DNA from 2 places in the Kitasatospora sp. P5_F3 genome. Region 1 is predicted to be linked to the other one. Evidence: riboswitches for the same ligand, from Rfam matches in the RefSeq annotation. Region 1 holds a riboswitch; the other holds the start of a gene.
The links. A riboswitch is a leader RNA that binds a small molecule or an ion and turns the genes downstream of it on or off. The one in region 1 is predicted to bind S-adenosylmethionine.
Positions count from the first base shown of each region.

Region 1 (11,945 bases):
GTCGACCCCGGCCCGTACGGGAAGGACCTGCTCACGCGCTGGGCCGAACCGCAGCGGCGCTACCACTCCACCGCCCACCTGGCCGCCGTACTGGACCACGTCGACACGCTCGCCGCACACGCCGAGGACCCGGACGCCGTCCGGCTGGCCGCCTGGTTCCACGACGCCGTGTACAAGCCGGACCGCTCCGAGAACGAGGAGCGCAGCGCCCAGCTGGCCGTCCGCGCCCTGCGCGAGGCCGGGCTGGCCGAGGCCCTGGTCGAGGAGGTCGCCCGACTGGTCCGACTCACCGTCAGCCACCACCCCGCCCCCGGCGACCGCAACGGCGAGGTGCTCTGCGACGCCGATCTCGCCGTGCTCGGCGGTGCCCCCGAGCTGTACGCCGCCTACGCCGCCGCCGTCCGCGAGGAGTACGGCTTCGTCCCCGAGGACGCCTTCCGCGAAGGGCGGGCCGCGATCCTGCGTCAGCTCCTCGCCCTGCCCGCGCTCTACCGCACCCCCGCCGCCGCCGAACGCTTCGACGCCGCCGCCCGCCGCAACCTGGCGGCCGAGCTCACGCTCCTGGAGCGCTGACCTTCCGCCGCCGCAGCCCGGCCGCCGTCAGCCGGGCCACCAGCTCCTTGCTGCCGACCGGCAGCGCGCCGAGCCCGACCGCCGTGTCGTACCAGGCGGCGGGTATGTCGTAGTGATCGCGCTCGAACCCGCGCGCGGGGGCGCCCAGGCGCTCGGCGAAGGCGTGCAGCTCCTCGTACGAGACGTCGCTCACCAGGTGCGACCAGTGCTTCCCGTGCCCCGGCCAGGACGGCGGGTCGATCAGGATCACGACAGCGCACCCACCGGCGCCACCACGGCCGCCTCCTTGCCGCACACCCAGTGCGGCTCGGGCCCCAGCTCCGGCTCCACACTCAACGCGTGCGGGTCCCCCTCGGCGGCACAGATCTCGCACAGCGGCCAGCGCCCGTACTCCTCCAGCAGCTTGTCCTGCACGTCCTGCGCCACCAGCCCGAGCACGAAGTCCGTCCCGTCCGGCCACTGCTCCAGCCACCAGCGCCGGTGCGTCACGGCGTCCTCCACCAGCGACACCACCTGCGGGTCGGCCACGTCCCGGGCGGTCAGGTCGGCGAGGATCAGCGCCCGCGCGGCGTGCAGCGCGGCTTCGATGTCAGCAGAACTCATCCGCCCATTGTCCCGCAGTCCGACCCGACACCGGGAACGCCGCGAAGGCGGCCTCCCCCGGAGGGGAGACCGCCTTCGTGAGTCGGTCAGGACTGACTGATCCTCAGGAGGATCAGAAGTCCATGTCGCCGCCCGGCATGCCGCCGCCCGCGGGGGCACCGGCCTTCTCGGGCTTGTCGGCGATGACGGCCTCGGTGGTGAGGAAGAGCGCCGCGATGGAGGCGGCGTTCTGCAGCGCGGAGCGCGTGACCTTGGCCGGGTCGATGATGCCCGCGGCGATGAGGTCGACGTACTCGTTGGTCGCGGCGTTCAGGCCCCAACCGGGCTGCAGGTTGCGGACCTTCTCCACGACGACGCCACCCTCGAGGCCGGCGTTGACCGCGATCTGCTTGATCGGGGCCTCCAGCGCGACGCGCACGATGTTGGCACCGGTGGCCTCGTCGCCCTCGAGCTCCAGCTTGTCGAACGCGACCGCGGCCTGCAGCAGCGCAACGCCACCACCGGCGACGATGCCCTCCTCGACGGCCGCCTTCGCGTTGCGAACGGCGTCCTCGATGCGGTGCTTGCGCTCCTTGAGCTCGACCTCGGTCGCGGCGCCGGCCTTGATGACCGCGACACCACCGGCGAGCTTGGCCAGGCGCTCCTGGAGCTTCTCGCGGTCGTAGTCCGAGTCGCTGTTCTCGATCTCGGCGCGGATCTGGTTGACCCGGCCGGCGACCTGGTCGCTGTCGCCGCCACCGTCGACGATGGTGGTCTCGTCCTTGGTGATGACCACCTTGCGGGCGGTGCCCAGCAGGTCGACGCCGGCGTTCTCGAGCTTGAGGCCGACCTCCTCGGAGATCACGGTGCCACCGGTGAGGATGGCGATGTCGCCGAGCATGGCCTTGCGGCGGTCACCGAAGCCCGGGGCCTTGACGGCGACGGACTTGAAGGTGCCACGGATCTTGTTGACGACCAGGGTCGACAGGGCCTCGCCCTCGACGTCCTCGGCGATGATGACGAGCGGCTTGCCGCTCTGCATGACCTTCTCCAGCAGCGGGAGCAGGTCCTTGACCGAGCCGATCTTGGAGTTGGCGATCAGGATGTACGGGTCCTCGAAGGACGCCTCCATCCGCTCCAGGTCGGTGGCGAAGTAGGCCGAGATGTAGCCCTTGTCGAAGCGCATGCCCTCGGTGAGCTCGAGCTCGAGACCGAAGGTGTTGCTCTCCTCGACGGTGATGACACCTTCCTTGCCGACCTTGTCCATGGCCTCGGCGATGAGCTCGCCGATCTGGGTGTCGGCGGCCGAGATGGAGGCGGTCGAAGCGATCTGCTCCTTGGTCTCGACATCCTTGGCCTGGGCCAGCAGCTGGTCCGAGACGGCCTTGACGGCCTTCTCGATGCCGCGCTTCAGGGCCATCGGGTTGGCGCCGGCCGCGACGTTGCGCAGACCCTCGCGCACGAGCGCCTGGGCCAGCACGGTGGCGGTGGTGGTGCCGTCGCCAGCGACGTCGTCCGTCTTCTTGGCGACCTCCTTGACGAGCTCGGCACCGATCTTCTCGTACGGGTCCTCGAGCTCGATCTCCTTGGCGATGGAGACGCCGTCGTTCGTGATCGTGGGGGCGCCCCACTTCTTCTCCAGGACGACGTTGCGGCCCTTGGGGCCGAGCGTCACCTTGACGGCGTCGGCAAGCTGGTTCATGCCACGCTCAAGGCCGCGGCGAGCTTCCTCGTCAAACGCGATGATCTTGGCCATCGGAAGTGGTCCTCCAGGACACGGTCGACTGCACCGGACCGAGGGGCGCCCGCGACGGACGGCCCTGGTGTGCGGGGGTCTTGTCCCCTACCGCTCCCGGGGGCCTCACCGACCCGGTCCGTTGTCACTCTCATGCTGCGAGTGCTAACGCCAATGATTAGCACTCTCGGGTATCGAGTGCAAGCCCAATCGTGATAGAGACACGCGAACAGCGGGGACGCCGACGGGTCCGTACGACGATGTCGTACGGACCCGTGGACGAAGCAGGTGACGCCAGCTCGTGACCGAGCCGAGTCCTCCGAGGTTCGGAAAGGTCAGACCGCCGGCGCACGGACCATGTCCGCCTGCGGGCCCTTCTGTCCCTGGGAGATCTCGAACTCGACCCGCTGGCCCTCCTCGAGGGTGCGGTAGCCGTCCATCTGGATCGCGCTGTAGTGGACGAACACGTCCGCACCACCGTCGACCGCGATGAAGCCGTACCCCTTCTCCGCGTTGAACCACTTGACGGTGCCCTGAGCCATTCCGAACTCCCCTTGTGCTGTGCTGGCCCTTCGCGGGCCCGCAGGGATGCGGGCCCAGGTCTGAACAGGCACGCCCGAGGGAACCCCCCCTGGGCGCAGCCGTGCACGCCGCAAGCGCCCCACCGGTCCACCGCAAGGTGACCCGGCCGACGGGTGAATGCGTCGATCGCGGCTGAATGTATCCGGACAGACGCCCTCTGCAACAGGGCCAACCCTGCCGAATTCACCGGCAGTCGAAGGGGATACCGCGGGAGGAAAGCGGCAGAATACGGCAATTCACTCCGGGCATAGCGGACTCATCACCGCAAAATGCGGCCAGATTTCTGACACTTGCCTGACATCTTCTGTCTCACGCGGTCCGGCGGATGTCTCAACGGCCGGACGGGCCTTGCGTACGCGATCGGCTGGCGGTGCGTGGCGAGAGCGGCGGGAAGAGCGGGGATCCACCGACTTTCGTCGCACTCTACTCTCTCCCGCACACCCGGATTTCCACCCGACATACGGCCGCGCCGCCACCGGTACCGGAAATAGGGATTCCGGTTCCGACGACGGCGCGGCCGTATTCGGTGGGGTGCGGAGACTCAGCAGCCGCCGGCCACCGCGGGAATGATCGAGATGCCCGCGCCGTCCTTGATCTCGGTCTCCAGACCCTCGGCGAAGCGCACGTCGTCGTCGTTCACGTACACGTTGACGAAGCGGCGCAGCTTGCCCGCGTCGTCCAGCACCCGGGCGGCGATGCCGGGGTGGTTGGCGTCCAGGTCGGCGATGACGGCGCCCAGGGTGGCGCCCTCGGCGGCGACCTCGGCCTTGCCGCCGGTGTAGGTGCGCAGGATGGTCGGGATGCGGACGGTGGCGCTCATGCACGGGCTCCTAGCGGGGAGGTGAGGGGGGATCAGGCGGAGGCGAGACCGGCGGCCCGGAACGAGTCCAGGGTCGGCCGGATGGTGGCGGTCAGGCCCGCGTCGGCGACGGCGTCCAGGGTCTTCAGGCCGTCACCGGTGTTGATCGCGACGGTCTCCTTGGACGGGTCCAGCTGACCGGTCTCGACCAGCTTCTTCAGCACGCCGATGGTCACTCCGCCGGCGGTCTCGGCGAAGATGCCCTCGGTCCTGGCCAGCAGCTTGATCGCCTCGACCACCTGAGCGTCCGTCACGTCCTCGACCGCACCGCCGGTGCGGCGGGCGATGTCCAGCACGTACGGGCCGTCGGCCGGGTTGCCGATCGCCAGCGACTTGGCGATGGTGTTCGGCTTGACCGGACGGATCACGTCGTGGCCCGCCTTGAAGGCGGCGGAGACCGGGGAGCAGCCCTCGGCCTGGGCGCCGAAGATCCGGTACGGGCGGTCCTCGACCAGTCCGAGCTTGATCAGCTCCTGCAGACCCTTGTCGATCTTGGTGAGCTGGGAGCCCGAGGCGATCGGGATCACCAGCTGCTCCGGCAGCCGCCAGCCGAGCTGCTCGCAGATCTCGTACGCCAGGGTCTTCGAGCCCTCGCCGTAGTACGGCCGGAGGTTGACGTTGACGAAGCCCCAGCCCTCGCCGGCCGGGTCGCCGATCAGCTCGGAGCAGAACCGGTTCACGTCGTCGTAGTTGCCCTCGATGCCGACCAGCTCGCCACCGTAGACACCGGCCATCACGACCTTGCCCTGCTCCAGGTCGTGCGGGATGAAGACGCAGGACTTGAAACCGGCCCGGGCCGCGGCGGCACCGACGGCGCCGGCCAGGTTGCCGGTGGAAGAGCACGACAGGGTGGTGAAGTTGAAGGCACGCGCCGCCTCGATGGCGCAGGCGACCACCCGGTCCTTGAAGGAGTGGGTCGGGTTGCCCGAGTCGTCCTTGACGTGCAGCTGGGCGGTGAAGCCGAGCTCGCGACCCAGGTTGTCGGCCTTCACCAGCGGGGTCCAGCCCGGGTTCAGGTTCGGCTTGCCCGCCACGTCGGCCGGGACCGGCAGCAGCGGCGCATAGCGCCAGATCGAGGCGGGACCGGCCTCGATCCGCTTGCGCAGCTCCTCGGCGGACTCGGAGCCGAAGTCGTACGCGATCTCCAGCGGGCCGAAGCACTCGACGCAGGCGAAGCTCGGACCGAGCGGGAATCGGGTGCCACACTCGCGACAGGACAGGGCGGCAGCGGGGCCGAGGTCGACGGTCGGGGCGGCAGAAACAGCGGTAGCCATGATGGCGGAGGCCTCTCTCCTCATCTTCCCCATGACGCGGGCGCGCCACAGGACGGAATTGGCACCTGTCCCGCCGGATGACCACTGCTGGTCGGCCGTACGAGAAGGTTGCCGGGACTTCGACGGGCCGTTCCCTCAGTCCCTCTGGATGAGCTCTGTGAAGTTGTGGTCCTGCTCTCCGGCCGACCCCGACGTGCGAAGGTCTGACCGCAGTACGAAGACTGTATCCGAAGGCGCCGGGCGGGGAACCGCCCGTCCGAGTCGCGAGATGCGCCGTCCCGAGAAGCCCGACCCCAGAGTCCGAACCGAGGAGACCAGACGTGCCCGACCAGCCGACCCCGGCCGATCCGCCCGAGGAGCTGCTGCCGGAGGTGGCCGACTGGCTGCACCGGCGCTCCTGGACGACGGCCGACCGGCCCCCGGCCGACCTGCTCGCCGCCAAACGGGCCGCCGGAGCGGCCGGGACGGTCAGCGTGGTGCTGCCCGCGCTCGACGAGGAGTCCACGGTCGGCGAGATCGTCCGGGTGATCCGGCGGGAGCTGATGGAGCGGCTGCCGCTGGTGGACGAGATCGTGGTGGTCGACTCCGGCTCGGTCGACGGCACCGCCTCGGTCGCGGCGGCGGCCGGCGCCCGAGTGGTGCACCGGGACGACGTACTGGCCCGGCTGCCCGCCGCCCCGGGCAAGGGCGAGGTGCTCTGGCGCTCGCTGCTGGTCACCTCCGGCGAGATCGTCTGCTTCATCGACGCGGACCTGCGGGAGTTCGACCCGGCCTTCGTCTCCGGCATCGTCGGACCGCTGCTGACCGATCCGGGCATCCAGCTGGTGAAGGCGATGTACGACCGCCCGCTGGAGACCGACGGCGCGGTGGTCCCGGCCGGCGGCGGGCGGGTCACCGAGCTGGTGGCGCGGCCGCTGCTGAACCTGCACTGGCCCCAACTGGCCGGATTCGTCCAACCGTTGGGTGGCGAGTACGCCGCCCGGCGGTCACTGCTGGAGCAGCTGCCGTTCCCCACCGGGTACGGCGTCGAGCTGGGCCTGCTGGTGGACGCGCTCGACCGGGTCGGCCTGGACGCGCTGGCCCAGGTCGACGTCGGGGTCAGGCACCACCGGCACCAGGACGGCCAGGCGCTCGGCCGGATGGCGGCCACCATCTACCGCACCGCCCTGGAGCGGCTGGACCGCACCCACCGGCTCAAGACCACCCCCGACCTGGTCCATCCCCTGCTCACCCAGTTCACCCGCGACCCCGCCACCCGCGAGTTCACCGCCCACACCCACCCGGTCGGCGCTCTCGAACGCCCCCCGATGATCACCCTCCCGGAGTACCGGCTCCGTTGAGGCACACGGCCCGGAAGACAGGGGCTCGGGGAACTGCGACGCCGACCTCGTGCAAGGTGATCCGCATGTAGATGGTCAGTCGCTTTCGCAGTGACCCGCACGCCAGATCTCCTCGCAGTTCCCTGAGCCCCTGGACCGTAGATGCCGAGCCCCTGTGACACAGCTCGAGTGGTTTGGGTCCCCGGGTGCGAGGCAAGGTTGGTGTCATGGCCGATCTCGCGACCGAACGTTCGAATCTGACCGGGGCCGCCCCCATCCTGGTGGCCTCCAACCGGGGGCCGGTGTCCTTCACCGCCGAGGACGACGGCTCGCTGACCCTGCGCAGAGGCGGCGGAGGCCTGGTCTCGGGCCTCTCCGCGATCGACGACCCGTCCGCCGTCTGGGTGTGCGCCGCCCTCTCGGAGGCCGACCGGACCGCGGCCCGCCGCTCCCCCGACGGCCGGCTTGACCTCGGCGGCTTCGAGGTCGGCGGCCAGGCCGTCCGGATGCTGGACATCGACCCAGGCACCTTCGCCCGCGCCTACAACGGCGTGGCCAACTCCACCCTCTGGTTCGTCCATCACCTGCTGTACGAGACCCCGGTGGCGCCGGTCTTCGACGACCGGTTCCGGCGCGAGTGGGACTCCTACCGGACGTACAACACCGCCTTCGCCGAGGCGCTGGCCGCCGAGGCCGCACCGGGTGCGGCGGTGCTGATCCAGGACTACCACCTCTCCCTCGCCCCGGACCAACTCCGGCAGCTGCGACCGGACTTGAAGATCGGTCACTTCTCGCACACCCCGTGGGCCCCGCCCGAGTACTACCGGATGCTGCCGGACGACGTGGCCGCCGACGTGCTGACCGGCATCCTCGGCGCGGACCGCGCCGCGTTCCTGACCCGCCGTTGGGCGCTGGCCTTCGCGGACTGCTGCGAGGCGGTGCTCGGCGCCACCGTGGACCGGGCCGCGCTCACCGTCACGCACGCCGGCCGGACCACCCGGCTGGGCGTGCACGGTCTCGGTGCGGACGCCGACTTCCTCCGTGAGCGGTCCCACCAGCCGGACGTGGACAGCCGGTTGGCGACCCTCAAGGAAGCCGTCGGGCCACGCAGCACGATCGTCCGGGTGGACCGGACCGAGCTGAGCAAGAACATCGTCCGCGGCCTGTTGGCCTACCGGCACCTGCTGCGGTCCCGCCCGGAGTGGCTGGACCGGGTGGTGCACATCGCGTTCGCCTACCCGTCCCGGCACGACCTGCCGGAGTACCGGGAGTACACCGCCGCCGTGCAGCGGATCGCCCAGGAGATCAACGACGAGTTCGGCACCCCCGCCTGGCAGCCGCTGATCCTGCACGTGAACGACGACTTCCCGCGCTCGCTGGCCGCGTACCGGCTGGCCGACGTGGCGCTGGTCAACCCGATCCGGGACGGGATGAACCTCGTCGCCAAGGAGGTCCCGGTGGTCTCCGACGCCGGGTGCGCCCTGGTGCTCTCCCGGGAGGCGGGCGCGTACGACGAACTCGGCGAGGACGCCATCACGGTGAACCCGTACGACGTGATCGAGACCGCCGAGGCGCTGCACCGGGCGCTCACCATGCCGGCGGCCGAACGGGCCGACCGCACCAAGCGGTTGGCCGCCGCCTCGACCGCGCTGCCGCCGCAGCAGTGGTTCCTGGACCAGCTCACGGCGCTCCGCGAGTAGCCCGGGAACCACCGCCGTAGGAGCAGGCGGATCAGGCGGCGAACCCGCCGTCCACGCTGATCGCGGCCCCCGTGACGTACCGGCCGTCAGGCCCGGCCAGGTACGCCACGGTGGCCGCGATCTCGTGCGGCTCGGCGTAACGGCCCAGCGCCGTGAAGCCGTTCACCGTCTCCGCGAACGGGCCCTCGGCCGGGTTGGCCTCGGTGTCCGTCGGCCCGGGGTGGACCAGGTTGACGGTGATGCCCCGGGGGCCGAGCTCCCGGGCCAGCCCCTTGACCATGCCGACCTGGGCGGTCTTGCTGGCCGCGTACAGGGCGAGGCCGGGGAACACCACCCGCTCGGCCACGTTGCTGCCGATGCCGATGATCCGGCCGCCGCCGGTCATGTGCGCCAGCGCCGCCTGCGCGGCCACCATGGGTGCCCGCACGTTCACCGCCAAGGTGCGGTCCAGCAGGTCGAGTTCGAGCTCCTCCAGCGGTCCCATCGGGAACACCGCCGCGTTGTTGACCAGGATGTCCAGCCGCCCGAAAGTGGCGGCCGTCTGGTCCACGGCGGCCCGGACGGCCGCCGGGTCCGCGCTGTCGGCCCGGATCGCGAGCGCTCGGCGGCCGAGCTCCTTGACCTGCCGCACGACGTCCTCGGCCCGCTCGGTGTTCTGCTCGTACGTCAGCGCCACGTCGGCGCCCTCCTCGGCCAGCCGGAGCGCCACGGCCGCGCCGATCCCCCTGCTGCCGCCGGTCACCAGGGCCACATGTCCTTCAAGTCGGTTCATGTGCAAGAGCATTGTCGAACCGGGCGGTCCGGTCCGGCGGGATTCGGACCTCGCGTTCCGGGGTGCGGTGTCACCACAACCTCCGCACCCCGGAACGGCCGGCTCAGCCGGCCACGCCGACCTGGACGGCCTGACCCGGCGTCACCTTGATCTCGAGGTAGCTGTAGGTGACGCCGTGCTCGACCTTGGTCAGCGCGGGCTTGGCGGCCCCGTTCACCGTCAGGGTCGGGTGGCTGCCGACGAAGCGCGCCTCCCAGGTGTAGGCGCGGGCCGTCGAGTGGTTGGTCAGCGTGGAGCTGGTGGCGCCGTCGTGCCGCAGGCTGACGGTGTCCTTGCCGACCGGGATGTCGTCGACCTGGAGCCAGTCCATCCCGGCGGGCAGCCGGGACTGGGTGGTCAGCCGCCGGTTGGGGGCGTCCGGGTCGAGGCCGAGCAGGCCGGAGACGGTCTGGCCGACCAGCGTGAAGGAGACCTCGGGGTAGTCGCCGTTCGGTCCCTGCGAGGCGTTCACGTGCTGGACGTCGCGCCGGTCGTAGACGTACTGCATCCACTTCCAGGCGGTGTCGTTGCGGTTGTTGGCGAAGAAGGTGTCCGGCAGGTAGGTGAACGCCTCGATGTTGGACGGGCCGTGGCCACCGGAGGCCTGGTGGTCGATGTAGTCCAGGTAGGCCTCGTTGCGCGGCCCGGCCTCGATGAGCTGCTTCATCGGCATGAACCAGCTGTTCTCCAGGCCCCAGCCCTTGAACGCGGTGCCGTCGAGCGAGTACGCCCGGACCATGTCGGCGCCCGAACCGGTACCGCTCCACTCCGAGTTGAAGTACTGCTTGAGCGCCGCCGCCTGCTGCTCCGCCTCGGCGGCCAGCGCGGTGTCGCCCTTGGCCCTGGCCAGCGAGGCCACCGCCAGGTAGGCCTGGTACTGGGCCGCGATGCCGTCGCCGGCCTCGGCGAGCTTCTCGTCACCCTGCTCGTTGTAGCTGGCGGTGCCGGAGAAGATGCCCCGGCCGGTGCCCTCGGCGACCTGCACCCCGCCGTTGCCCTTGGCCGCGTTGTGCAGCGCGACGAACTCCTTGGTGGTGTGCCGGTAGAAGTCCCAGAACACCTGGTCCTCGACGTACGCCGGGTCACCGCTCCAGCGGTACGCCTGGGCCGCCTTCTCCACCAGCTCGAACGGGGCCGGCACCTCGCGGACGAAGAGGTCGGGGTTGCGGTAGTCGATGCTCAGGTAGGTGCCGGTGTCGAAGTTCTGGGCCCAGACCGGGTAGTACTTGTGCGCCTCGGTCGCGGAGGCCGCGAAGGAGTGCAGCATGCTGCGGTTCTCGGTGGTCAGGCCGAGCACCTGGGCGCCGACCACCTGGTGCGCCATGTCCCGGGAGTAGTAGCCGCTGCGGTTGGCGTAACCGGCCCAGTAGGACGGGCCGTAGGTGGCGGTGCCGGTGCCGGAGCGATTGTTCTCGTCGACGTTCAGCGGGCCGGTCGAACCCGCCAGCAGCACCCAGCTGTTGGCCTTCCGCTTGGCCCAGTCGAACATCGCGACGATCTCCGGGTCGGAGGAGCTGATCCGGGGGTCGGCCGGCGCCGCCGGGGAGATCATCACGTCGTCCACGTTGAGCCAGCCGTCGCCGGACTCGAACGCGATCTCCAGCCTGTCACCCCTGGCCACCGAGACCCGGCTGACGGTGTGCCGGGAGTACTCGTACCGCTTCGGCACGGTGACCGCTCCGGCCTCGACGCCGTTCACTCGGACCACGAACCGGCCGTTCGGGCCGCCGGTGGCGATCCAGGCCGAGATGTCGTACCGGCCGGCGGTCGGGGCGGTCAGCGTCTGGCTGACCCGGAAGCCGGGGCCGCCGTCCAGGTAGGCCAACTTGGCGCCGCCGTGCGGGTAGTTGGAGGCGACGCCCGTTCCGGAGGTGAACTCCCAACCCCTGGTGCCCAGTTCGAACCCGGGGTTGAGCACCGTCGGCACCTTGGCAGCGGCGGGGGCGGCACTGGCCACCGCCAGGGTCTGCGGGACGAGCGGTAACAGCAGTGCGAGAGCGGTGAGCAGCGGCAGTCTGGCGCGTCGCATCAGGGTCTCCAGGTCTCTCCGTTGAGGGAGCAGCGACGCTAACAGCGCACGGGGCCCCCTTTCAATGAGCTGGAGCAAGGATTCTTCCGTTCCTGCACGATCTCGAAGAAAGTTTTCATCGATCCATTGCAAGCCGGTCCACTCGTTGCTAGCGTCCAGCCGTCACATCCCACCCTCGAAAGGCACCACGATGACCTCCCTCGACCGACGTGGACTCCTCAGACTCGGCGGCGCCCTGACCGTGGGTGCCGGGCTCGCCGCCTGTTCGGGCACCGGAAACAGCACCGACGGCGGTGGCGCCGGGGACGCCCGCAAGGGCGAGATCACGGTCTGGAGCTGGCAGGGCCCGGCCGCGCAGCTCAAGGCGCTGCTCCCGGAGTTCAACAAGACGTACCCGGACATCAAGGTCACCGTGGAGGACATCGGCAACCCGGCGATCTGGGACAAGATCACCACCGGCATGGCGGCCGGCGGCAGCGGC
Region 1 covers NZ_JBFUMY010000018.1:73,648-85,592, forward strand. The annotation lists gene ACXJMZ_RS14370 (HD domain-containing protein) at 1-573, shown strand, start outside; gene ACXJMZ_RS14375 (DUF4031 domain-containing protein) at 554-823, opposite strand; gene ACXJMZ_RS14380 (hypothetical protein) at 820-1,176, opposite strand; gene groL (chaperonin GroEL) at 1,289-2,911, opposite strand; gene ACXJMZ_RS14390 (cold-shock protein) at 3,226-3,432, opposite strand; gene ACXJMZ_RS14395 (ubiquitin-like small modifier protein 1) at 4,014-4,292, opposite strand; gene thrC (threonine synthase) at 4,325-5,605, opposite strand; SAM riboswitch class I at 5,623-5,760, opposite strand; gene ACXJMZ_RS14405 (glucosyl-3-phosphoglycerate synthase) at 5,965-6,945, shown strand; gene ACXJMZ_RS14410 (alpha,alpha-trehalose-phosphate synthase (UDP-forming)) at 7,152-8,624, shown strand; gene ACXJMZ_RS14415 (SDR family NAD(P)-dependent oxidoreductase) at 8,656-9,396, opposite strand; gene ACXJMZ_RS14420 (hypothetical protein) at 9,500-11,464, opposite strand; gene ACXJMZ_RS14425 (ABC transporter substrate-binding protein) at 11,655-11,945, shown strand, end outside.

Region 2 (11,945 bases), on a different contig from region 1:
CGGAGGCTCAGCGGTAGGCGAGCCCCAGTGCGGTGGTGACGGCCGCGAAGGCGTCGGTGTGGCTGAGGCCGAGGCGGGCGGCGCGTTCGGCGTACTCGGTGGCGGCTGCGGCGGCGAGGCGGTGGGCGGTGTCGCCGGTGGCGGCGATCAGGGTGCCGCGGCGGCCGTGGGTCTCGACCACGCCGTCGGCCTCCAGCTCGCGGTAGGCGCGGGCCACCGTGTTGGCGGCCAGGCCGAGTTCCTCGGCGAGGGCCCGGACGGTGGGGAGCTTGAGTCCGGTCGGCAGGGCCCCGCTCCGTGCCTGGTCGGCGATCTGGGCCCGGACCTGCTCGTACGGGGGAGTGGCGGCATCGTGGTCGACGGACAGCTGCACGGGGTCTCCTGACGGTTCGTTGGTCTCAACATACTGGCGCGTACAAAGGCCGACGGCCCGCACCGGGAATCCGGGACGCCGACCTTGCGCTTGACGCCGTTCTCGTCGAACTCGGCCGGCAGCTCGATCGGCTGCGGCTGCTCGTGAGCGGTGTACGTGTGCAGCTTGGCCGCGGGCAGCTGGGCGTGCACCTCGACGAACTCACCGTGCGGCAGGCGCTTGATGACGCCGGTCTCGCGACCGTGCAGCACCTTGTCCTTGTCGCGACGCTGGAGGCCGAGGCACCAGCGCTTGGTGACGAAGAAGGTGATCACCGGCACCACGAAGAAACCGACCCGCACGAAGTACGTGATGTCGTTCAGCGAGAGGTGCAGGTGGGTGGCGAGCAGGTCGTTGCCACCACCGATCAGCAGTACCAGGTACAGGCTGATCCAGGCCGCGCCGAGACCGGTGCGGACCGGGGCGTTGCGCGGGCGGTCCAGGATGTGGTGCTCGCGCTTGTCGCCGGTCGCCCAGCTCTCGATGAACGGGTAGACCGCGATGGCGACCAGCACCAGCGGGAAGATCATCAGCGGCACGAACACACCCAGGTTGAGGGTGTGGCCCCAGAGGCCGATCTCCCAGCCCGGCATGATGCGGATCAGACCCTCGGAGAAGCCCATGTACCAGTCCGGCTGGGCGTCCGTGGACACCTGGTCGGGGCGGTACGGGCCGTACGCCCAGATCGGGTTGACCGTGGCGATCGCCGAGACGGCCGCGATGATGCCGAAGACCAGGAAGAAGAAGCCACCGGCCTTGGCCATGTAGACCGGCATCAGCGGCATGCCGACGACGTTCTTCTCGGTCTTGCCCGGGCCCGCCCACTGGGTGTGCTTGTGGTAGAAGACCAGGATCAGGTGCGCGACCAGCAGGCCGAGCATGATGCCGGGGATCAGCAGCACGTGGATGGTGAAGAACCGCGGCACGATGTCGGTGCCGGGGAACTCCCCGCCGTACAGGAACATCTGCAGGTAGGTGCCGACCAGCGGCACGGCCAGGACCGCGCCCTCCATGAAGCGGACACCCGTACCCGAGAGCAGGTCGTCGGGGAGCGAGTAGCCCATGAAGCCGTCGAACATGCCGAGGAACAGCAGCAGGAACCCGAACAGCCAGTTGATCTCGCGCGGCTTGCGGAACGCGCCCGTGAAGAAGACGCGCATCATGTGCACGAGCATCGCGGCGACGAAGACGATCGCGGCCCAGTGGTGGATCTGACGGATCAGCAGGCCACCACGGACCTCGAACGAGATGCGCAGGGTGGAGGCGTACGCCTCCGACATCCGGATGCCGTCGAGCGGGGCGTAGGAGCCGTGGTAGACGGTCTCGCCCATGCTCGGGGTGAAGAACAGCGTCAGGTAGACGCCGGTCAGGATGATGATGATGAAGGTGTAGAGGCAGATCTCACCGAGCATGAAGGACCAGTGGTCCGGGAAGATCTTCCGCAGGTTGGACTTGGCCAGGGTGTAGAGGCCGAGCCGGCCGTCCACCCAGTCCGCGGCCGACTCCGCCTTGTTGGCGGGCTTGGCACGGGTGCTGGCCGGCTTTGCGGCACCCTTGGTGCTGCTCGCGGTCATCGGCTGCGCTCCCAGTAACTCGGGCCAACGGGCTCGTCGAAGTCGCCGGTGGCGACCAGGAAGCCCTTCTCGTCAACAGTGATCTTCAGCTGCGGCAGCGGGTGACCGGCCGGGCCGAAGATGACGCGGGCGCCGTCCGCCAGGTCGAAGGTCGACTGGTGGCAGGGGCAGAGCGCGTGGTGGGTCTGCTGCTCGTAGAGGCTGACCGGGCAGCCGACGTGGGTGCAGATCTTCGAGTAGGCGAGGATGCCCTCGAAGCCCAGTTCGGCGGACTGCTTGTCCTTGAGGTCCCCCGGAGCGATCCGGACGAGCATCAGGGCGTCCTTGGCGATCTGGACCTGGAAGTCCTCGGCGTCCTCTTCGAGGCCCTCGGGCTTCGCGAAGCTCAGCGAGCCGACGGTGATGTCCTCGGGCTTCATCGGCTCGTCGGTGTTCATGTTGATCAGCTGGATCGGCTTGGCCGGGGTGGCCTCGTTCCAGCCGGTGTGCTCCAACTTGTCCTCGGGCAGCGGCCCGAGGTCGCGGAGCAGCACCACACCGGAGAGCGGCACCAGGGCCATCGACCCGATCAGGGTGTTGCGGATCATCTTGCGGCGGCCGAAGCCGGACTCGGCGGCGCCGGTCTTGAACTGCTCGATGACGTCCGCGCGGACCTCGTCGTCGGCCTCGATCGCGTGGCGCTCGGCCGGCAGCTCGTGGTCCGACATCAGGGTGCGGGCCCAGTGGACCGCGCCCGCGCCGATGCAGAAGAGCGCCACCCCGAGGGTCAGGCCGAGCGCGAAGTTCAGCGCGCTGACGTGACCGATCGGGAAGATGTAGACGATCTTGTCGATCGGGAAGATCACGAAGGACGCGATGAACCCGACGGTCGACAGCATCGACAGGATGAAGAGCAGCGAGACCTGACGCTCGGCCCGCTGGGCAGCCCGCTCGTCGATGTCGGTGCGACGCGGCTCGTGGGCCGGCAGGCCCGGGTCGGCGAACGGGTCACCGTGGGCGGCGACTTCGGTGCCGTGGGAGTCGTGCGACTCCGGCAGAGTGTCCTTGGACATGTCGTGGCTCATGACTTCTTGGCCTTGGTGGTGTGGGCGGCGACCCAGATCGCGATCGCGATCAGGCTGCCGAGTCCGAAGATCCAACCGAACAGACCCTCGGTCACCGGGCCGAGGCTGCCCAGGGTCAGACCGCCGGGGTTGGGCTCGTCGTTGGTGGTGTGGCGGACGAAGGCCACGATCTGCCGCTTCTGCTCCTCGGGCATGATGCCCTCGGGGAAGGAGGGCATGTTCTGCGGGCCGGTCTGCAGGGCCTCGTAGATGTGCTTGGGGTCCACGTTGTCGAGGGCGGGAGCGTACTTGCCCTGCGAGAGGGCACCGCCCTGGCCCGCGAAGTTGTGGCACTGGGCGCAGTTGGTACGGAACAGCTCGCCGCCCTTGGCGATGTCGTCCGGGTTGGTGGAGGTGTACTGCTCCTTGGTCGGAGCGACCGGGCCGGGGCCGAGCGAGGCCACGAAGGCGGCCATCTGGTCGATCTCGGGCTGGGAGTAGATGGTCTTCTTCTTCGGCACCTGGGCGCCGGGCTGCTGGGCCGGCATCCGGCCGGTGCCGACCTGGAAGTCCACCGCCGCGGAGCCGACGCCGACCAGGCTCGGACCGTCCGAGCTGCCCTCGCCGTTGAGACCATGGCAGGAGGAGCAGCCCACGGCGAAGAGCTTCTTGCCCTCCTCGATCGCGAGCGTCTGCACCGAGCTGTCGGCCTGCGCCTTCTCGGCGGGCGCGAACGCGGCGTACAGCCCCCCGGTGGCCGCCAGGGCGAAGAGTAGGACGACCAGCGCCGCCAGTGGATGGCGCCGTCGTGCGGAGAGCTTTTTCACGGATTAACCCCGGGGTCAGGATCTGGTCGGCTGGTGGGCGTGCCTCGCGGCCCGGTCTGCCCGGGTCGGCTGCGGGGACGCGCGCGGTCGGTCGGTGCGGGTACGGCTCCGGCCGTCGGCCAGCGACCTGATCAGCTGGTTACTTGATCAGGTAGATGGTCGCGAACAGGGCGATCCACACGACATCGACGAAGTGCCAGTAGTACGACACCACGATCGCGGCGGTGGCCTGCTCGTGCGTGAACCGCTTGGCTGCGTACGTCCGTGCCAGGACCAGCAGGAACGCGATCAGACCACCCGTCACGTGCATGCCGTGAAAGCCGGTGGTCAGGTAGAACACCGTGCCGTACGCGTCCGAGGACAGCGAGAGGCCGTCCTTCTTGACCAGCTCGGTGTACTCGAAGATCTGGCCGCCGATGAAGATCGCGCCCATCACGAAGGTGATGATGAACCACGAGCGGAGCTTCTTCACGTCACCGCGCTCGGCGGCGAAGACGCCGAGCTGGCAGGTGAGGGAGGAGAGCACCAGGATCGTGGTGTTCACCGAGGAGAAGGGCACGTTGAGGGCGTGAGCCTTCTCGGCCCAGAACTCCGCGCCCTTGACCGAGCGGAGCGTGAAGTACATCGCGAACAGGGCCGCGAAGAACATCAGCTCCGAGCTCAGCCAGACGATGGTTCCGACGCTGACCAGGTTCGGCCTGTTGACCGCTCCGTGCGCGTGTCCGGTTTCTGTTGCTGTTGCTGTCGCCACGACGGACATTATGTCGGTCCCTTATTCCGTCTTCACGCCGGGGGGTGTACCTCGGAGTGTCCGGTGCGTGCGGTATGCCCTGTTGGCAGCCGACGGGGCGTCGGACGAGGGCTCCGAGGAGGTGGTGTCCCATTTCTGACGGTTCATTGACGGCAGGTGTACCCGTTCGCTCCGCGTGTCCCTGCGGGGCGCGGGGGTGCCGGTCGGCTAGCGGGTCCGCCGTACGAGTGGAACAGCACTTCTGGGGTGACGATCCGTCGCCCGTGTGCGCGACGGGCGTGGCGGCTCGTCCGAGGGAGATCGCGCCAGAGGGTCACCACGAGGGGTGTGCGGGAGTAGCATCCGGAGGTGAACGTGGTCCGGGTCACACCGGGCCGGAGTACAGCCATATAAGAGGACGAGTACCCGGGAGCAGGGCCCATGGCGCACACGACCGACGAGACGCTCACCGTCCTCGTCTACAGCGACGACCGGAACACCCGTGAGCAGGTCACCCTCGCGCTGGGCCGCCGCCCCGCCGCCGACCTCCCCGAGGTCGACGTGCTGGAGTGCGCCACGGTGCCCGCCGTGCTCCGCGCTCTGGAGAAGGGCGGGATCGACCTCTGCGTGCTGGACGGCGAGGCCGTCCCGGCCGGCGGCCTCGGGGTGGCCCGGCAGGTCAAGGACGAGATCTACGGCTGCCCGCCGGTGCTGGTGCTGATCGGGCGCCCGCAGGACTCCTGGCTGGCCGCCTGGAGCCGGGCCGAGGCCGCGATCTCCCACCCGGTCGACCCGGTGGCGCTGGCGGAGGCCGCCGCCACCCTGCTCCGGGCCCGGGTGGCCAAGCGCACCCCGGCCCACCGCTGAGGGGCCGTCAGCCCGGTGTCTCACCTGTAGAGAAGCACCCCGCATCCGGGTACCCCGGATCGCTAGGCTGGCTCCAGCATCCCCGATCGAGAGCTGGAGTCAGCCATGGTGAACGCACAACCTGCGAACGGCGGTAGCGACCCCACGCAGGTGGTCCGCACCTGGCCGGACCTGCTGAGCGCACTGCTGGCCGGGCAGGACCTCGGCCAGGGCGACACCGCCTGGGCGATGGACCGGATCATGGGCGGCGAGGCCACCCCCGTCCAGGTGGCCGGCTTCGTGGTCGCGCTCCGGGCCAAGGGCGAGACCGTGGACGAGATCGCCGGCCTGGTCGACTCGATGTACGCGCACGCCGTGCAACTGCACATCCCAGGACCGGCGGTGGACATCGTCGGCACCGGTGGCGACCGCGCCAAGACGGTGAACATCTCCACCATGTCGGCGATCGTCGCGGCCGCCGCCGGAGCCAAGGTGGTCAAGCACGGCAACCGCGCCGCCTCCTCCGCCAGTGGTGCCACCGACGTGCTGGAGAAGCTCGGCATCAGCCCGGACGTGACGCCCGCCCGGGTGGCCGAGATCGCCGAGGAGGTCGGCCTGACCTTCTGTCCGGCGCCGATGTTCCACCCGGCGATGCGGCACGCCGCCCCGGCCCGCCGTGACCTCGGGGTGCCGACGGCCTTCAACATCCTCGGCCCGCTGACCAACCCGGCCCGGGTCACCGCGCACGCGATCGGCTGCTTCGACACCCGGCTGGCCGGGCTGATCGCCGGTGTGCTGGCCCGGCGCGGCGCCACCGCACTGGTCTTCCGGGGCGACGACGGCCTGGACGAGCTGACCATCTCCACCACCTCGCACGTCTGGCTGGTGAAGGACGGTCAGGTCGCCGAGACCACCTTCGACCCGCGTGAGGTCGGCATCGAGCCGGTCGGCATCGAGGCGCTGCGCGGCGGCGACCCGCAGTTCAACGCGGACGTGGCCCGCCGGATGCTGGCGGGGGAGCGCGGCCCGGTCCGGGACGCCGTCCTGCTGAACAGCGCCGCCGCGCTGACCGCGCTGGAGCTGACCGACGCCCCGCTGCCCGAGCAGCTCGCGGCCGGGATGGTACGGGCCGCGGCCGCCATCGACTCGGGTGCGGCGGAGGCCCTGCTGAAGGACTGGGCGGCGGCCACCACCCGTTCCTGAACAGCGAGTTGAGGGCCCGGCAGACTGTCTGCCGGGCCTTCCTGCTGTCCGGATGGCGGACATCTGTTTGACCACTTCTCGGCGGCTCGCCTAGAGTCCTCGGCAGGTCATGAGTGACAGCGACAAGCCCCAGCTTGCTGTCCGGCAACCCTCCGTCCGTGGCGGGGTGCCCTGGGTGAGGACCGGGCTCCGCGGCGAACCGTCCGCGTGGCAAGCGCGGACGTCGGCGGCACAGCTGCACCCCGAGGTCCCGGACCTTTCCAGGAGTGCACCCTCATGTCCGTTTCCACCGAAATCTGCGCCCCGCTCGCCGTCCTCGGCCACGACGTCCAGGTCCCGCTGGTCTCCGGCGAGAAGGTCTCCTACGCCGCCCTGGACTACGCCGCCAGCTCCCCGGCGCTCCAGCGGGTCTGGGACGACGTCGCCGCTTACGCCCCGTACTACGGCAGCGTGCACCGCGGCGCCGGCTACCTCTCCCAGCTCTCCACCGACCTGTTCGAGCAGAGCCGCCGCACCGTCGAGGAGTTCCTCGACCTGCGCGAGGGCGACCAGGTGGTCTTCACCCGGGCCACCACCGACTCGCTCAACCTGCTGGCCGGTGTGCTGCCGGCGGGCACCCGGGTGTTCGCCTTCGAGACCGAGCACCACGCCTCGCTGCTGCCCTGGCGCCGGGACGGCCTGACCGTCAGTTACCTCCGGGCCCCGCGCTCGCACGCCGAGGCCGTCGCCGCACTGGACGCCGCGCTGGCCGAGCAGCCCGCCGAGCACCGGCTGTTCTGCGTCACCGGCGCCTCCAACGTCACCGGCGAGCTCTGGCCGGTCGCCGAGCTGACCGAGGTCGCCCACCGGCACGGCGCCCGGGTGGTGCTGGACGCCGCCCAGCTCGCGCCCCACCACCGGGTCTCGGTGCGGGAGTTGGGCGTGGACTGGATCGCCTTCTCCGGCCACAAGCTGTACGCCCCGTTCGGCGCCGGGGTGCTGGCCGGGCGCAGCGACTGGCTGGACGCGGCCGAGCCGTACCTGGCCGGCGGCGGCGCCAGCCGGACGGTGGCCCGCGAGCTGGACGGCTCGGTCGCGGTCGAGTGGCAGACCGGTCCGGCCCGGCACGAGGCCGGCTCCCCGAACGTGATCGGCGCCTACTCCATCGCCTCCGCCTGCCGGGCGCTGACCGAGGCCGGGTTCGACGCGCTGGAGGCGCGCGAACAGCAGCTGATCGACCGTCTGCAGGCCGGTCTGGCCGCGATCCCCGAGGTCCGGGTGCTCAGCCTGTTCGGCGAGCAGGCGGCCCGGGTCGGGGTGCTCTCGTTCGTGGTGCAGGGGTGGAACAGCTCGCACTTCTCGGCGGCGCTCTCGGCCGAGTACGGGATCGGCGTCCGGGACGGGCTGTTCTGCGCCCACCCGCTGGTGCGGACCCTGCTCGGCGGCGAGGAGACCGCACCGTCCGAGTGCGGGGCGCCGGAGCCGTCGCTGCCCGGCGAGCGCAGCCTGAACGCGATCCGGGTCAGCTTCGGCGCCGGGACCCCGGACGAGCACCTGGACCGCTTCCTGGCGGCCGTCCGCGACCTGGTCTCCGACGGGGCGGCCTGGACCTACCGCAACGAAGGCGGGCGCTGCGTGGCCGACACCCGGCGGTAAGAGGTGCACTACCAGGGGCTCGGGGCCCTGCTGATTGGCGGCTCCGCCGCGGGGCGACGCCGACCTCGTGCAAGGTGATCGTCGCGTAGGTGGGCAGGCACTTTCGCAGTGACCCCGGCGCCAGATCTCCTCGCAGTTCCCCGAGCCCCTGGGTAGTGCAACCTGCTGTCTGCTCTATTCGTCCAGGCCGAGGGCGAAGGCGGCTTCGAGGTCGTGCTTGGAGTAGGTGCGGAAGGCGATCTGGGTCTCGGTGTGCTCGACGCCCGGGATCTTGTTGAGGCGGCCGGGGATCACTGCGGCGAGGTCGTCGTGGTGCCGGACCCGGACCATCGCGACCAGGTCGTAGCCACCTGTCACCGAGTAGACCTCGCTGACGCCCTCGATCGAGGCGATCGCCTCGGCGATCTCGGGAATCCGGTCGACGCTGGTCCTGATGAGCACGATCGCGGTGATCACTCTGTCGCTCCTGTCCGTGGGTTCCGGGCCAGCGTAACGGTGACCCAGGTGGCCAGGTACCCGGCGGCGAAGCCGATGACGTGCACCGGGTAGGCCACCCCGGGGCCGTCCTGCCGGACCGAGAGCCACTGCAGCAGGAACCAGAGCCCGAGCACCAGCCAGGCCGGGAAGCGCAGCGGCAGGAAGAGCAGCAGCGGCACCAAGGTGGTGACCCTGGCCCGGGGGTACAGCCGCAGGTAGCTGCCGAGCACCCCGGCGATCGCGCCGGAGGCCCCGACCAGCGCCCGGACCGACTCCGCCCCGTGCGCCTCCGCCAGCGCCCAGCCGTAGGTGGCCAGGTAACCGACCGTCAGGTAGCCGAGCAGGAACCGAACCCGGCCGAACCGCTGCTCGACGCCGGGGCCGAAGACGAACAGGAACAGCATGTTCCCGAGCAGATGCAGCCACCCCGCGTGCACGAACAGCGAGCTGAGCACCGAGAGCACCGGGATCTTCCGGGGCGTCCCCGGCGGTGGGCAGTCCGCGGTGGCCGGGGGCAGCTGCGCCAGCTGACCCGCCGTCAGCGGCCGGTTGGACAGCAGCTCGGCGGGCACCGCGCCCCACCGCTGCTCGTACCGCTGCTCGGCGCAGACCCGGGCCGGGCCGGTGCCGTAGCGGGGGTTGAGACCGAAGCTCGGGCCGGTCAGCAGGGTCAGCACGCTCAGCCCGATCAGCGTGAAGGTGACGACCGGCGGGCGCTCCGGTGTCCTGCCGTCCGGAGCGTCGAGGTGGTCCAGGACAGGGGTGGCCATAGCGAACAGCATTCCTCCGGGCGGGCCGGCCGACACCGTCCGGTACTGCGGGTGGCCTACTGCCCGCATCACGGACCAGGTGGACCTGGGAGAACCGGCAGGCAATAGGCTTGGCCCTCCGGACCCTGGGTGACCGCCGTAAGGCGGCACCAACGAGAGGACTTGGCAGAATGACGATCGCCGCCCCGACCGCTGAGACCCGCTGGCGCTGCACCCTCTGTGGCAACCTGACCCGCTTCGACGTGACCCGGTCCTCCAAGGTGGTGGAGTTCCTGCACTTCGACCTGGCGGGTGACTCCAAGGTGGAGGAGACCGAGGTGCTGACGGAGACGCTGGAGTCGGTCCGCTGCCGCTGGTGCAACGCGGTCGACCAGGTCGAGCTGGTGGCCCGTCCGGACGCCGAGCAGGCGGCCCAGGAGCAGCAGGAGTCCTGACGCAGTGCACCGGCCGGGCCCGCGCGGAGTGTGGCGCGGGTCGGGTCGGGGCACGGTAACCGCGACAATTGCAGAGAGCGGTGTGTTTGAGGGCAGCGGCAACCAGCCGTACGGACCCCGCGCAGCAGGATCGGAGCCGAGGACGTGGTGGACGCAGCAAGGGGGGCGGCCGAGTCGCAGGAGCAGCCTCCCGCGGCCACGACCCCGGCCGCCCAGGGACCGGCCGACGCCCTGCCACCCGCTCCGGCCGGCAGTCCCGCTCCCACGGCCGACGCCGCTCCCATGGACGACGCTGCTCCCGCCGGCGGCCCCGAACAGCTCGGCCGGCCGCTGCCCGAGGGCGTGCGGCACCGGGTGGTGGGGATCGCCGCCGACGCGCTCGGTGGCCTGCCGGCCGCCGAACTGCCGGTCTCACTGCGCCAGTACGCGAAGTTCACCCCGGCCCGGCGGGCCAAGTACGCGGCCACCGCACTGGCCGCCGCGCTGGAGGCGGACCCGGCCTTCCGGGTGCGGATAGCCGATCGGCTCCGGCTCGGGCAGCCGGATCTGGTGAAGGCGCTGGAGGCGGGCAGTGTGCCGGGCGCCGCCGACCCGATGGACGTCGCGGCGGCCGCCTATCTGCTCCGGCCGACGGGCTGGGCCCGGCTGGTCACCGAGGCGGGCGAGCAGGTCGAGCGGGCCGGCGCCGAGGGCGCGGCGGCCGAGGCGGCCCGGCTGGTCGAGAAGCTCCAGGAGGAGCTGGCCGAGCTGCGTACCCAGTCCAGGGCCGACCTGGACCGGCACCGGGCCGACTCCGAGGGCGTACGGCGCGAGGCCGAATCGCTCCGGAAGAAGGTCCGCACGCTGGAGAGCGACACCCGGCGGGCGCAGGCCGAGGCCCGCAAGGTGCAGGCGGAGCTGACCGAGGTGCGGGCCGCGGCGGCCGTCGAGCACGGTACGGCCGAGGCCGAGGCCCGTCGGCTCCGGCACCGGATCGCCGAGTTGGAGACCGCCCTGGAGGCGGGCCGCCGTTCGGCCCGGGAGGGCCGCAGTGTCGAGGACATGCGGCTGCGGCTGCTGCTGGACACCGTGCTGCAGTCCGCCCAGGGACTCCAGCGGGAGCTGGCGCTGCCGGTGGCGCAGATCCACCCGGCCGATCTGGTGGACGCGGTGGCACCGGCCTCGGCCTCGCCGCACGACGTGGCCCGCCGGGCGCTGGCCGAGGACGACCCGGCGCTGCTGGACCAGTTGCTGGCGATCCCTCAGGTCCACCTGGTGGTGGACGGCTACAACGTGACCAAGACCGGGTACCCGACGCTGCCGCTGGAGCAGCAGCGGATCCGGCTGCTCGGCGGTCTGGCGATGCTGGCCCAGCGCACCCAGGCCGAGGTGACCTGTGTCTTCGACGGCCAGGACCTGGACGTGCCGGTTATCCTGGCACCGCCGCGCGGGGTCCGGGTCCGGTTCAGCCGGACCGGCGAGACCGCGGACGAGCTGATCCGGCGGCTGGTCAGGGCCGAGCCCCAGGGGCGTGCGGTGGTGGTGGTCTCCACCGACAAGGAGGTCGCCGACGGCGTGAAGAAGGCCGGCGCGCGCCCGGTGGCCTCGCTGCTCCTGCTGAAGCGGCTGGCCAGGCCGTGAATGTGGCTGACGGCTGGTCAGGGCAGGGTGACCGGCTTGTGTCGGTCCGGTGAATTCCGGTCTGCGGACGGAAGTTCGTGGCGGTAGGGGAGTGGCGCACCCGTGACAACTTCACTAGGGTCTGGCGTCAAACCTATATTCTGGACATGCACCCGAACGGGTGAGATCGGGTCCAGGAGTGATGAAGGAGCTCTTCCTTTGGCTTCCCACCGTCGTCCCAAGCAGGCGAGCCGTGCACGGGTGTCCGTGCTGACCGCTGCCGCAGCGACCGCGGTCGCGCTCTCGGCGCAGGCGGGTGCGTATGCGGCGCCGGCCAAGCCGAGCAAGGACGAGGTCAAGGTCCAGGTCGACCAGCTCTTCAACGAGCAGGAGCA
Region 2 covers NZ_JBFUMY010000044.1:4,552-16,496, forward strand. The annotation lists gene ACXJMZ_RS24420 (FAD-dependent monooxygenase) at 1-17, shown strand, start outside; gene ACXJMZ_RS24425 (GntR family transcriptional regulator) at 8-373, opposite strand; partial or broken gene qcrB (cytochrome bc1 complex cytochrome b subunit) at 454-1,986, opposite strand; gene qcrA (cytochrome bc1 complex Rieske iron-sulfur subunit) at 1,983-3,038, opposite strand; gene qcrC (cytochrome bc1 complex diheme cytochrome c subunit) at 3,047-3,856, opposite strand; gene ctaE (aa3-type cytochrome oxidase subunit III) at 3,996-4,616, opposite strand; gene ACXJMZ_RS24450 (hypothetical protein) at 5,028-5,453, shown strand; gene trpD (anthranilate phosphoribosyltransferase) at 5,559-6,635, shown strand; SAM riboswitch class IV at 6,741-6,858, shown strand; gene ACXJMZ_RS24460 (aminotransferase class V-fold PLP-dependent enzyme) at 6,912-8,270, shown strand; gene ACXJMZ_RS24465 (Lrp/AsnC family transcriptional regulator) at 8,445-8,726, opposite strand; gene ACXJMZ_RS24470 (rhomboid family intramembrane serine protease) at 8,723-9,517, opposite strand; gene ACXJMZ_RS24475 (hypothetical protein) at 9,688-9,951, shown strand; gene ACXJMZ_RS24480 (NYN domain-containing protein) at 10,234-11,571, shown strand; gene ACXJMZ_RS24485 (C40 family peptidase) at 11,770-11,945, shown strand, end outside.
Region 2: it holds a riboswitch for S-adenosylmethionine, as region 1 does, so the genes downstream of both, ACXJMZ_RS24460 (aminotransferase class V-fold PLP-dependent enzyme) here and thrC (threonine synthase) in region 1, are expected to answer to the same signal.